DNA from 3 places in the Mesorhizobium sp. M1050 genome. Region 2 is predicted to be linked to each of the others. Evidence: predicted binding sites of a transcription regulator. Region 2 holds the regulator's gene; each other region holds the start of a gene.

Region 1 (3,278 bases), on a different contig from region 2:
AATGCAGCGTCATGATGTTGACGGCGTCAAGCTCGGCATTCTGCTCGGCGTCCATGACCAACGCGACATGCTCGAGGAAGGAGCGCAGCGATTCGTACTCCTCCATCGAGCGGATCAGTTCCTTCAGGTTCTCCAGCCGGCCGGGCGCTTCGACCGAGCGGTCGTTCTTCCACATGTCGGTGTAGCCGCTCTCTTCGAGAATGGTTTCGGCGAGTTCGGTGTGCGGCGTGGTTTCCAGCGCCTTCTGCCAACGCTCGAAATTGGCGGCCACTTCGCGCAATGCCGCGCGCGCCTTCGGCTTCAACTCGTCGCTTTCGGCGAGTTTTGCCGCGGCTTCCAGCATCGGGATGCGGAGCGCGCGGGCGGTGTCGTGGATCTGCCGGATAGTGGCTTCGCCCAGGCCGCGCTTCGGCACATTGACGATGCGTTCGAAGGCGAGGTCGTCGGCGCCTTGCGCCACCACGCGGAAGAAGGCCAGCGCATCGCGGATTTCCATGCGCTCGTAGAAGCGCGGGCCGCCGATGACGCGGTAGTTGAGGCCGAGCGTGACGAAGCGGTCCTCGAACTCGCGCATCTGGAATGAGGCGCGGACCAGGATCGCCATGTCGTTGAGATTGTGCTTTTGGCGCTGGTAGGCCTCGATGGTCTCGCCGACGGCGCGGGCTTCCTCCTCGGAATCCCAGGCGGCGTGGACATGCACCTTGCCGTCCTCCGGCTCGTCGCGGTCGGTGAACAGCGTCTTGCCGAAGCGGCCCTCATTGTGGGCGATGAGATGGGAGGCCGCGCCCAGTATGTGCGCGGTCGAGCGGTAGTTTCGCTCCAGCCGGATGATGGTGGCGCCGGGAAAATCCTTGTCGAAGCGCAGGATGTTGTCGATCTCGGCGCCGCGCCAGCCATAGATGGATTGGTCGTCGTCGCCGACGCAGCAGATGTTGACGGTGGCGCTGCGCTGATATCCCTCCCCCTTGAGGGGAGGGTGGCCGGGCGAAGCCCGGTCGGGTGGGGTCCTCGCGGCAGTGCTCGACGTTCTGGAGGTGCCTTCTGCGGCGCCCCCCCCCCCCCCCCCCGGCGGCGCCCCCCCCCCCCCCGGGGGGGGGGGGGGCGCCGCGGCAGTGCTCGACGTTCTGGAGGGGCCTGCGGCGGCGACCCCCGCCGCCCGCTTCGCGGGCACCTCCCCCTCGAGGGGGGAGGACTGCGGCCGCTGCGCCAAAAGCCGCAGCCACATGTACTGGGCGGTGTTGGTGTCCTGATACTCGTCGACGAGGATGTATTTGAAGCGCTTGTGATATTCCTTCAGCACATCCGGATTGGCGCGGAAGATGCGAATCGGGTGGCACAGAAGGTCGCCGAAGTCGCAGGCGTTCAGCGTCTGCAGCCGCGCCTGATAGGCCTTGTAGAGTTCACGGCCCTTGCCGTTGGCGAAGGCGCGGGCGTCGCCCTCAGCGATGTCGGCGGGGCCTTGCCCCTTGTTCTTCCAGCCGTCGATCATCTGGGCGAACTGCTTGGCCGGCCAGCGCTTGTCATCGAGGCCCTCGGCCTGGATCAATTGCTTGATCAGCCGCACGACATCGTCGGTGTCGAGGATGGTGAAGTCGGATCTCAATCCGGCGAGTTCCGCATGGCGGCGCAGCAGCTTGACGCCAATCGAGTGGAAGGTGCCGAGCCAGGGCATGCCCTCGACATTGCCTTCGCCGATCAGGACGCCGATGCGGATCTTCATCTCGCGCGCGGCCTTGTTGGTGAAGGTCACCGCCAGGATCTGCGAGGGGAAGGCCTTGCCGGTGGCAAGGATGTGAGCGATGCGGGTGGTCAAGACGCGGGTCTTGCCGGTGCCGGCCCCGGCCAGCACCAGAACCGGACCTTCGGTGGTTTCCACAGCCAGCCGCTGTTCCGGGTTGAGCCCCTTCAGGTAGTCGGGCGCATTGTTGTGGCCGCTGCGGGCAGCCATGGCGCGCGCGGCAATGCCCGACGGGGCCGAAGGCCGCGCATTGGGTTCGTCGAAAAAAGGCATGTCTTCGGAAAAGCCGGACATTGCCCCGAATGTAGTGATTCGGGAGCGAAAGACCAGAAGTGTCTACGTTTTGTTCCGGTAAAGTGCCTGATATCGCGGTTCAGGCCTTGCGGTAACCGAGAGCGACGAAAAATCGATGTCCGAACGAGCGCGCCTTGTCGGTTATCGCGGCGCCGAGACTGCTGGAAAACCTTGATGCAGGCAAGATGGATTTCTACCTCGGCGTGTGCTCCGCGCTTGACAGGCGCGGCGGGCAGGAGAAAGTGGGCCCAGGGCAGGAAGGTAACGCCGGTTGCCCAGGGCCGCGTGTGAGAGCGCGCAACAGTCGAAGGAGTATCATCTTGGCTGTCACCATCACCTCCCTCATTCTCCTGCTCATCGGCCTGGCGCTCGGCGGCGGCGGCATCTGGTTGGCGTCGATGGGCGGCAGCTGGTATTACATCATAGTCGGCCTCGCCTTCCTGATCACAGCCTGGCTGCTTTACCGGCGCAGGTCCACCGCGCTGTGGCTTTACGCGGCGATCGTGCTCTGTACGCTTGCCTGGGCCGTCTGGGAGACCGGGTTCGATTGGTGGGAACTTGGGCCCCGCGGCGGCATCATCGTGCTGGTGGCGCTTTGGCTGCTGACGCCGCGGGCGAGACGGGGCCTTGCCGGTCCCGATGCACGCGCGCCGCTCATTCTTGCCGTGCTGGCATCGCTTGCCGTCGCCGGCTACTCGATGACGGCAGATCCGAAAGACATTGCCGGCGAACTCGGCACCGACAAGGTGATCGCGAACGCCAACCTCGGCAATGATGTGCCGGCCGGCGAGTGGCACTATTACGGACGCACGCAGTTCGGCCAGCGTTATTCGCCGCTCGACCAGATCACGCCGGACAATGTCGCCAAGCTGCAGCCCGCGTGGACCTACCGCACAGGCGACGTCAAGGGACCGGACGACATCGGCGAGACCACCTATCAAGTGACGCCGCTGAAGATCGGCGACACGCTCTACATCTGCACGCCACACAATTTCGCCATCGCCATCGATGCCGCGAGCGGCAAGGAGAAATGGCGCTACGATCCCAAGATCAAGCTCGACAAGGACCGCCAGCACCAAACCTGCCGCGGCGTGTCCTATTATGCCGATGCGGCCATCGCCGCCGGCCAGCCGTGTGCTGCCCGCGTCTACCTGCCGACCTCGGACGCCCGGCTGATCGCGCTCGATGCCGCCAACGGGCAGATCTGCCCCGCCTTCGCCGAGGGCGGCACGCTGAACCTTTTGAC
Region 2 (3,278 bases):
TGCCGGAGGGGGTGATCTATCTCGACGGCAATTCGCTTGGGGCAGCGTCGCATGCCGTTTTCGGCGAGCTGCAGCAGGCGGCCACCGAGGAATGGGCCAAGGATCTCATTCGGGCCTGGAATACAGCCGGATGGTTCGAGATGCCGATCGAACTCGGCGACCAGCTCGGACGCTTGATCGGGGCCGCAGCCGGACAGACTGTTGTCTGCGACACGACGTCGATCAACATCTACAAGGTGCTACATGCCGCGATGGAGATGCGGCCCGGCCGATCGGCCATCGTCGCCGAGGCTGACAGTTTTCCCACCGACCTCTACATCGCCGAAGGCGTTGCCTCGACCCGGGATGGGGTCCTTCTGCGCCTCGCGGGCGTCGACGCGCCAACCATCGAAGAGCTGATCGACGAAAGCGTCGCGGTGGTGCTGGTCAACCACGTCAATTACAAATCGGGTGAACTGCGCGACATGGCGGCGCTGACGCGCATAGCTCATGCGGCCGGAGTGCTGATCGTCTGGGATCTATGCCACACCGCTGGCGCTCTGCCAGTCGAGCTCGATCATGCAAAAGCCGATTTCGCTGTCGGCTGCACCTACAAGTACCTCAACGGCGGTCCAGGCGCGCCGGCCTTCATCTATGCCGCGCAACGCCACCACGGCGCGATCAGCCAGCCGCTCAGCGGCTGGTGGGGGCATGCACGGCCCTTTGCCTTCGAACGAGGCTATGTTGCCGGCACCGGTATCCGCCGCTTTCTGTGCGGCACGCAGCCGGTCCTGTCGATGCGGGCGCTCAAAGGTGCGCTCGCAATCTGGAACGACGTCGACGTGGCGGCATTGCGAAAGAAAAGCGTCGCGCTGACCGAACTGTTCATCCAGCTCGTCGAAGCGAAGTGCGGCGCCTATGGCCTCACGCTGGAGAGCACCCGCGACGCGACCAGGCGCGGCAGCCAGGTGTCGTTCGTTCACGATCATGGCTATCAAATCATGCGGGCGCTGATCGAGCGCGGAGTGATCGGTGACTTCCGCGCGCCGTCAACCATCCGTTTCGGATTTACGCCGCTCTATGTCGGCTACAAGGACGTGTGGCTGGCGGTCGAGGTGCTGGAAGACATTCTGCGAACGGATGCATGGAAGGACCAGCGTTTCGCCGTCAAGGAGGCCGTGACCTGACGCAGTCGTCCCAACTGTTGTCGCATCGTTGCCTCTTGGTCGGATGATGGAGGGACGAATTTCCAGTGCACAAATCCGGTTGCCGCTGCTGGCCAACACTGGCATCAACAAATTAACCAAGGTTGGCATTTTGGCTTCGTTTCGTTCACGGCAGACGAACGCATGGAAGGCTGGAAATGCCCCGTCGCGGATCCATGGGCAGCTCATGCCAAAGCTTGGGCCAACGATGGGCGGCAGCCCATTAACCATAACAATTTCAATGCCGGAAAGCGCCTTGTGACGGCATGCCGTGATCACCCAAGCGCGCTGGCGCGCGCCAAATAATTTCAGCGGCCTTAACAGATTCATTAAACTTTAAACGGTTGCAGAACACAACTGGAACATATAGTGTTTGTTCTGGGTTTGTTTTCTGATTCTGGTTTTTAGGTACCCTGGGGGCCGCCATGCTGACACGCAAGCAACACGAACTGCTGATGTTCATTCATGAACGCCTGAAGGAAAGCGGCATTCCGCCATCCTTCGACGAGATGAAGGAGGCGCTCGACCTTGCCTCCAAATCCGGGATTCATCGTTTGATCACGGCACTGGAAGAGCGCGGCTTCATTCGCCGGCTGCCCAACCGGGCACGCGCGTTGGAAGTGCTGCGGCTGCCGGATTCGATCGCGCCCGGCCTCAACGCCGCAAAAAAATTCTCGCCAAGCGTCATCCAGGGCAGTCTTGGTCAGGCCAGCGTCGGCCAGGGCGGCCTTGGCCGGCAGATCAAGCCGACGTCTTCGCGGATGCCTTCAGCCGGCAATGACGACGACGTGGTCTCCGCCGTGTCGATCCCTGTGATGGGGCGCATCGCCGCCGGTGTGCCGATCGATGCCATCCAGCACCAGACCCATTCGATCTCGGTGCCGCCGGACATGATCATGGGAGGCGAGCACTATGCGCTGGAGGTCAAGGGCGACTCGATGATCGAGGCCGGCATCTTCGACGGCGACACCGTCATCATCCGCAACGCCGATACGGCGAGCCCTGGCGAGATCATCGTGGCGCTGGTGGATGAAGAGGAAGCGACGCTGAAGCGGTTCCGCCGCAAGGGTGCCTCGATTGCTCTCGAAGCCGCCAATCCGGCCTATGAGACGCGGATTTTCGGACCAGACCGGGTCAAGGTGCAGGGCAAGCTTGTCGGCCTGATCCGCCGTTACTGAGGCAGCTGCGGTTTAACGACGGGCTTGTCCGGTCTCTTGAAGGGCGGCAGGCCCCTCGCCTCACGCGAAAACTTACGTTGCACGTGCCAAGGCCGGTAGGGCCTACCCACCGCAAAGCTGACCGTTGCCGGCGTGGTCGCCGACTGGCGATCGAAGAAGACGGCAGCACTGCCATTGCGAGCCAGTTGCCGTTTGGTGATGACGAGAACCAGCGGGTTGTGACAAGCGTCATAGGCCGTCGCGTCGTTGATGACGATCAGGTCGGCGAAGCCGCAGGCTTTCCAGGTGTCCTTTCGGTCCTCGACATAGGCAATGATAGCTCCGGACGGATGCCTGGCGAGACAAACGCCTGATGTGCAATAGAATGGCGCTCCCGGCGGCATTTCAGCCGCATCCTCGACGTCGAATTGCCCGTCGCCTTCGTCGAACACCTCCGGCGCGATAATGCTTTCGGATGTCAGCGCACGCTTCCAGTTGTCGACGGTGAATTCGTTCGGCCTGGCCCGGCTGACCGCGAGTTCGCCGCCGCCAATCGGCAGCGCCACCAGCCTTGCATCCTCCGAGACCAGCACGTCAGGTACGCGCGTATCCGAGACGGTCAACAGGCCGGCAAGCGCGAAGGGAAGCGCTGCGAGCCGCAACCATGTGGTCGCCATCGTCGCGATGACCAAGGCAATCGTCACCAGCACGACGGATTGCTGCGAAATCAAACCGATTGCGTCGACTGGCGAACGCTCGGAAATCCATCCGGACATCGCGATCATCACCGTCAGGCCTTTGCCCATCAGATAGAGGGCCGGCCAGTCAAACCCGAATGGCATCAGCAGCGCGCTGGCGACAGCCAGGAACATCACGACTGTTACGATAGGCATGATGGCCAGGTTGGCGAATAGGCTGAGCGGCGACACACGCTGAA
Region 3 (3,278 bases), on a different contig from region 2:
CCGCCGCCGCCGCCCGGACGGCGCGGGGCCCCCCGGCACTACCACATGCTCGAAGAGGAGCACGCGCTGATCCTGGAAGGGCAGGTGACGCTGCTGCTTGGCGAGGAGCGCCACGAGATGAAAGCCGGCGACTATGTCTGCTTTCCCGCCGGCCTGGCAGTCGGACATTCCTTCCTCAACAGCGGTAGCGGACCATGCCGCTATTTGATGATCGGCGAAAGAAATCCCAATGAAGTCTGCGTCTATCCCGATTCCAACAAGATGGCTGTCGACGCCCTGCGCCGGCGCGACGGTATTTTCGACATGGCGGCGGTGAGGCGTTACTGGGACGGCGAAGAGACGCAATAGCGCCCCGCTGTCTCTGGCTCACAATTGCTTCTCCGCCAGTTCCCTGAATTCGTCGGGTACCGAACGCGTCGCCTCAAGCGCTACCGTGCCGTAGCCGACCGCCTGTTTGCCGAAGCGTTCGCGGATCTTGTCGATGGCGCGGTCGGCGTCGAAGCGTGCCAGGCCTTTCCTGGTACCGGGCCGGCGTTTCTCATCGGCGAGGCCGAGGGGCAGTTCGAGTTGCAGCTCGATGCTTTCCTCGAGATGCGAGACCGAGATCGCCAGCAGCGAGATCGTTTTGTCATGCGGGTGGTCGGCGAGCACGCCGCGCACTAGGTCGCCGGCGATCTCGGCCAGCATCGTTGTCGCCGAGATCGGCTGGTCCAGCGTGATCGAGCGCGTGACGGCACTGAGATCGGCAAAGCGAACGCGCACGGTCACCGTGCGGCCGGGCCTCGCCTTGGCGCGCAACCGGCTGGCGACACGGTCGGCCAGATGCAGCAGAGTGGGCACGATGACCCGCGCCACGGCAGGTTTTTGGCCGAGCGCCGATTGCGCGCCGGCCGAATGCGCGCGGCGCTTCGTCTCCAGTTTTCGCGGGTCGCGGTTCCATGACAGGGCGGCGAGCTTTTCGCCGGCGGCGGGACCGAGCAGCCGCGTCAGCGCGCCGCTGTGCGTCCTGGCCAGCTCTCCGATGGTCTCGACGCCGATTTCGGCCAGCCGCGCCCTGGTCGCCGGCCCGACGCCCCACATCAGCCCGACCGGCAGATCGTGCAGGAAGGCGATCTCGGTGCCGGGCTCGACGACCACCAGCCCGTCGGGCTTGGCGACCTGCGAGGCGATCTTGGCCAGGTGCTTGGTGCGGGCGACGCCGATCGAGATCGGCAGGCCAAGTTCGGCGCGTACCCGGCGGCGGATGGTCGTGGCGATCTCTTCAGGCTGCCCGAACAAATGCGTGCAGCCGGCGACATCGGCAAAGGCCTCGTCGATGGAGATGCGCTCGACCAAAGGCGTGAAATCGTCGAGCACCTTGATCGCCGCGTCGCCCAGCCGCTGGTAGTGGCTGAAATTGCCGCCGACGAAGATCAACTGCGGGCAGAGCTCGCGCGCCTTGCGCCCCGGCATGCCGCCGCGCACGCCGAAGGCGCGCGCCTCGTAGGAGGCGGCGAGCACCACGCCGCCGCCCACCGCGATCGGCTTGCCGCGTAGCGACGGGTCGAGCAACTGCTCGACCGAGGCATAGAAGGCGTCGAGATCGGCATGGAGGATGGTGGCTGTGGTTTCCATCCCGAAGGCACATCCGCAGTTGCTGATAGACACGAACAAATAGAGAACAAAGGGGGATTGTTGTCAAGCAAGAGGTGGTTTCTTGGAGCTCATCCGCAGCAGTGCTGCTTTTCTCAAGTCCGGAACTGCGACCGCCTAGACGATATGCTCCGCCAGCAGCGCCGCCTTCATGGCCTCCAGAGCGGGCTCGCCGCCCGCCGCCAGCTCGTCGGCGACCCGTGCGAGCTTGTCGTCGGCCTTGCGGTGCTTGCTTCCCCAGGCGCCAAGCGTGGCCAGCACGGGCAGCAGGTCGATGCCGGCCTCGGTCAGCCGATAGACTGTCTTCAGCCCATGCGTCGGGTCCTCGCTGCGGGTGAGGATGCCTTCGTCCTGAAGGGTCTGCAGCCGCTCGGCCAGCGTGCGCGACGAGATGCCCTCGTCGGACTGCAGGAATTCACGAAAGTGCCTTTTCCCGGCGAAGACCAGGTCGCGGATGATGAGCAGAGTCCAGCGGTCGCCGAGCAATTCGAGCGACAGGTTGATCGGGCAGCCGGATCTTTCCCGCGTCGACATCTATGGTTCCACTTTTAAAGCAATTTACTATTGATACCGTTTTCGTCCTGTGTCAATGGTTCCAAATGTAAAGCATATAACGCTGGTCGCGACGGCTCACTGGGCGCACGCTTCAAGCCGGCACAAACCGAAGGTGAGTAACGATGAAAAAGCTGATCCTTCAAATGCAGATGTCGGTCGATGGCTTTGTCGGCGCCAATGAGGATCATGCCTGGCAGCTCTGGGAATGGGGCGACGAGAGCGCCTGGGACGAGGAACTGAAGCAGGACTTCAACGCCGTGTTCGCCGGCATCGATACCATCCTGCTCAGCCGCAAGATGGCGCAGGAGGGGTATCTTACCCATTGGGGTAATGCGGCGAAGAAATTTCCGCGCGATCCATTCTATGCTTTCGCGCAGCGCGTTGTCGACGCCCGGAAGGTGGTGCTGAGCGACAAGCTCAAGCAATCGGCCCGGGAGCCGGCTTGGGAGCGCACGAGGGTGGCCAGCGGCGACCTGCCGCGCGAAATCAATGCGCTTAAGGCGAGCGAGGGTGGCGATATGGCCGTCTTCGGCGGCGCCGGCTTTGCGTCCGCGCTGATCGCGGCCAGGCTAGTCGACGAGTTCCAGCTGTTCATCAATCCAGCGGTGCTAGGGGCCGGACGCCGGATCTTCGACCAGGGCGGTTTCCAAAACCTGCGGCTGCTCGGCTCGAAGGACTATGCTTGCGGCATGGTGGTCAACCGTTACGCATCGGTGGGGTGAGGGAGAGAGAAGATCCGGGACCTGACGTATCCTTTTTGTCCGCCCGTTCGTCTCTGTCCTTGAAGGTCGCGCAGCCCGCGATCCGTAACCCGGGAGACCAGCATGGCGAGCATACAGAGCGAGGCGAACAGGAACCACTACGCGACGATCGCCGCCAATGCGGGCAAGCTGACCAGCCCGCAAGCGATCATCGACCACAACGACACGCATTGGACAGCACTGACCGGCGAACCCGGCGGCGTCGATTATGTCGAGGTCGATGCCGGCGGCGTGCCGGCGATGTGGACGGTGCCGAAGGGCGCCGACGAGGGGCGTGTGCTGCTCTATGCGCATGGCGGCGGCTTCATCGGCGGCTCGATCTATACGCAC

Evidence for each region. The regulator LexA, encoded in region 2, represses DNA repair genes until DNA is damaged. The targets are predictions, from matches to a motif close to TGTTCNNNNTGTGTTCNG.
Region 1: a site for LexA is predicted at 2,072-2,089, ahead of NKH57_RS05060 (ATP-dependent helicase). Genes of this name have one in related genera too.
Region 3: a site for LexA is predicted at 1,646-1,663, ahead of dinB (DNA polymerase IV). Genes of this name have one in related genera too.

Annotation. Positions count from the first base shown of each region.
Region 1 is NZ_JAMYMV010000005.1:174,101-177,378, forward strand. Features, by position in the region: gene NKH57_RS05060 (ATP-dependent helicase) at 1-2,032, opposite strand, end outside; gene NKH57_RS05065 (glucose/quinate/shikimate family membrane-bound PQQ-dependent dehydrogenase) at 2,353-3,278, shown strand, end outside.
Region 2 is NZ_JAMYMV010000065.1:23,843-27,120, forward strand. Features, by position in the region: gene kynU (kynureninase) at 1-1,166, shown strand, start outside; gene lexA (transcriptional repressor LexA) at 1,610-2,362, shown strand; gene NKH57_RS26840 (ComEC/Rec2 family competence protein) at 2,356-3,278, opposite strand, start outside.
Region 3 is NZ_JAMYMV010000052.1:79-3,356, forward strand. Features, by position in the region: partial or broken gene NKH57_RS24030 (cupin domain-containing protein) at 1-348, shown strand, start outside; gene dinB (DNA polymerase IV) at 367-1,614, opposite strand; gene NKH57_RS24040 (winged helix-turn-helix transcriptional regulator) at 1,750-2,166, opposite strand; gene NKH57_RS24045 (dihydrofolate reductase family protein) at 2,310-2,909, shown strand; gene NKH57_RS24050 (alpha/beta hydrolase) at 3,012-3,278, shown strand, end outside.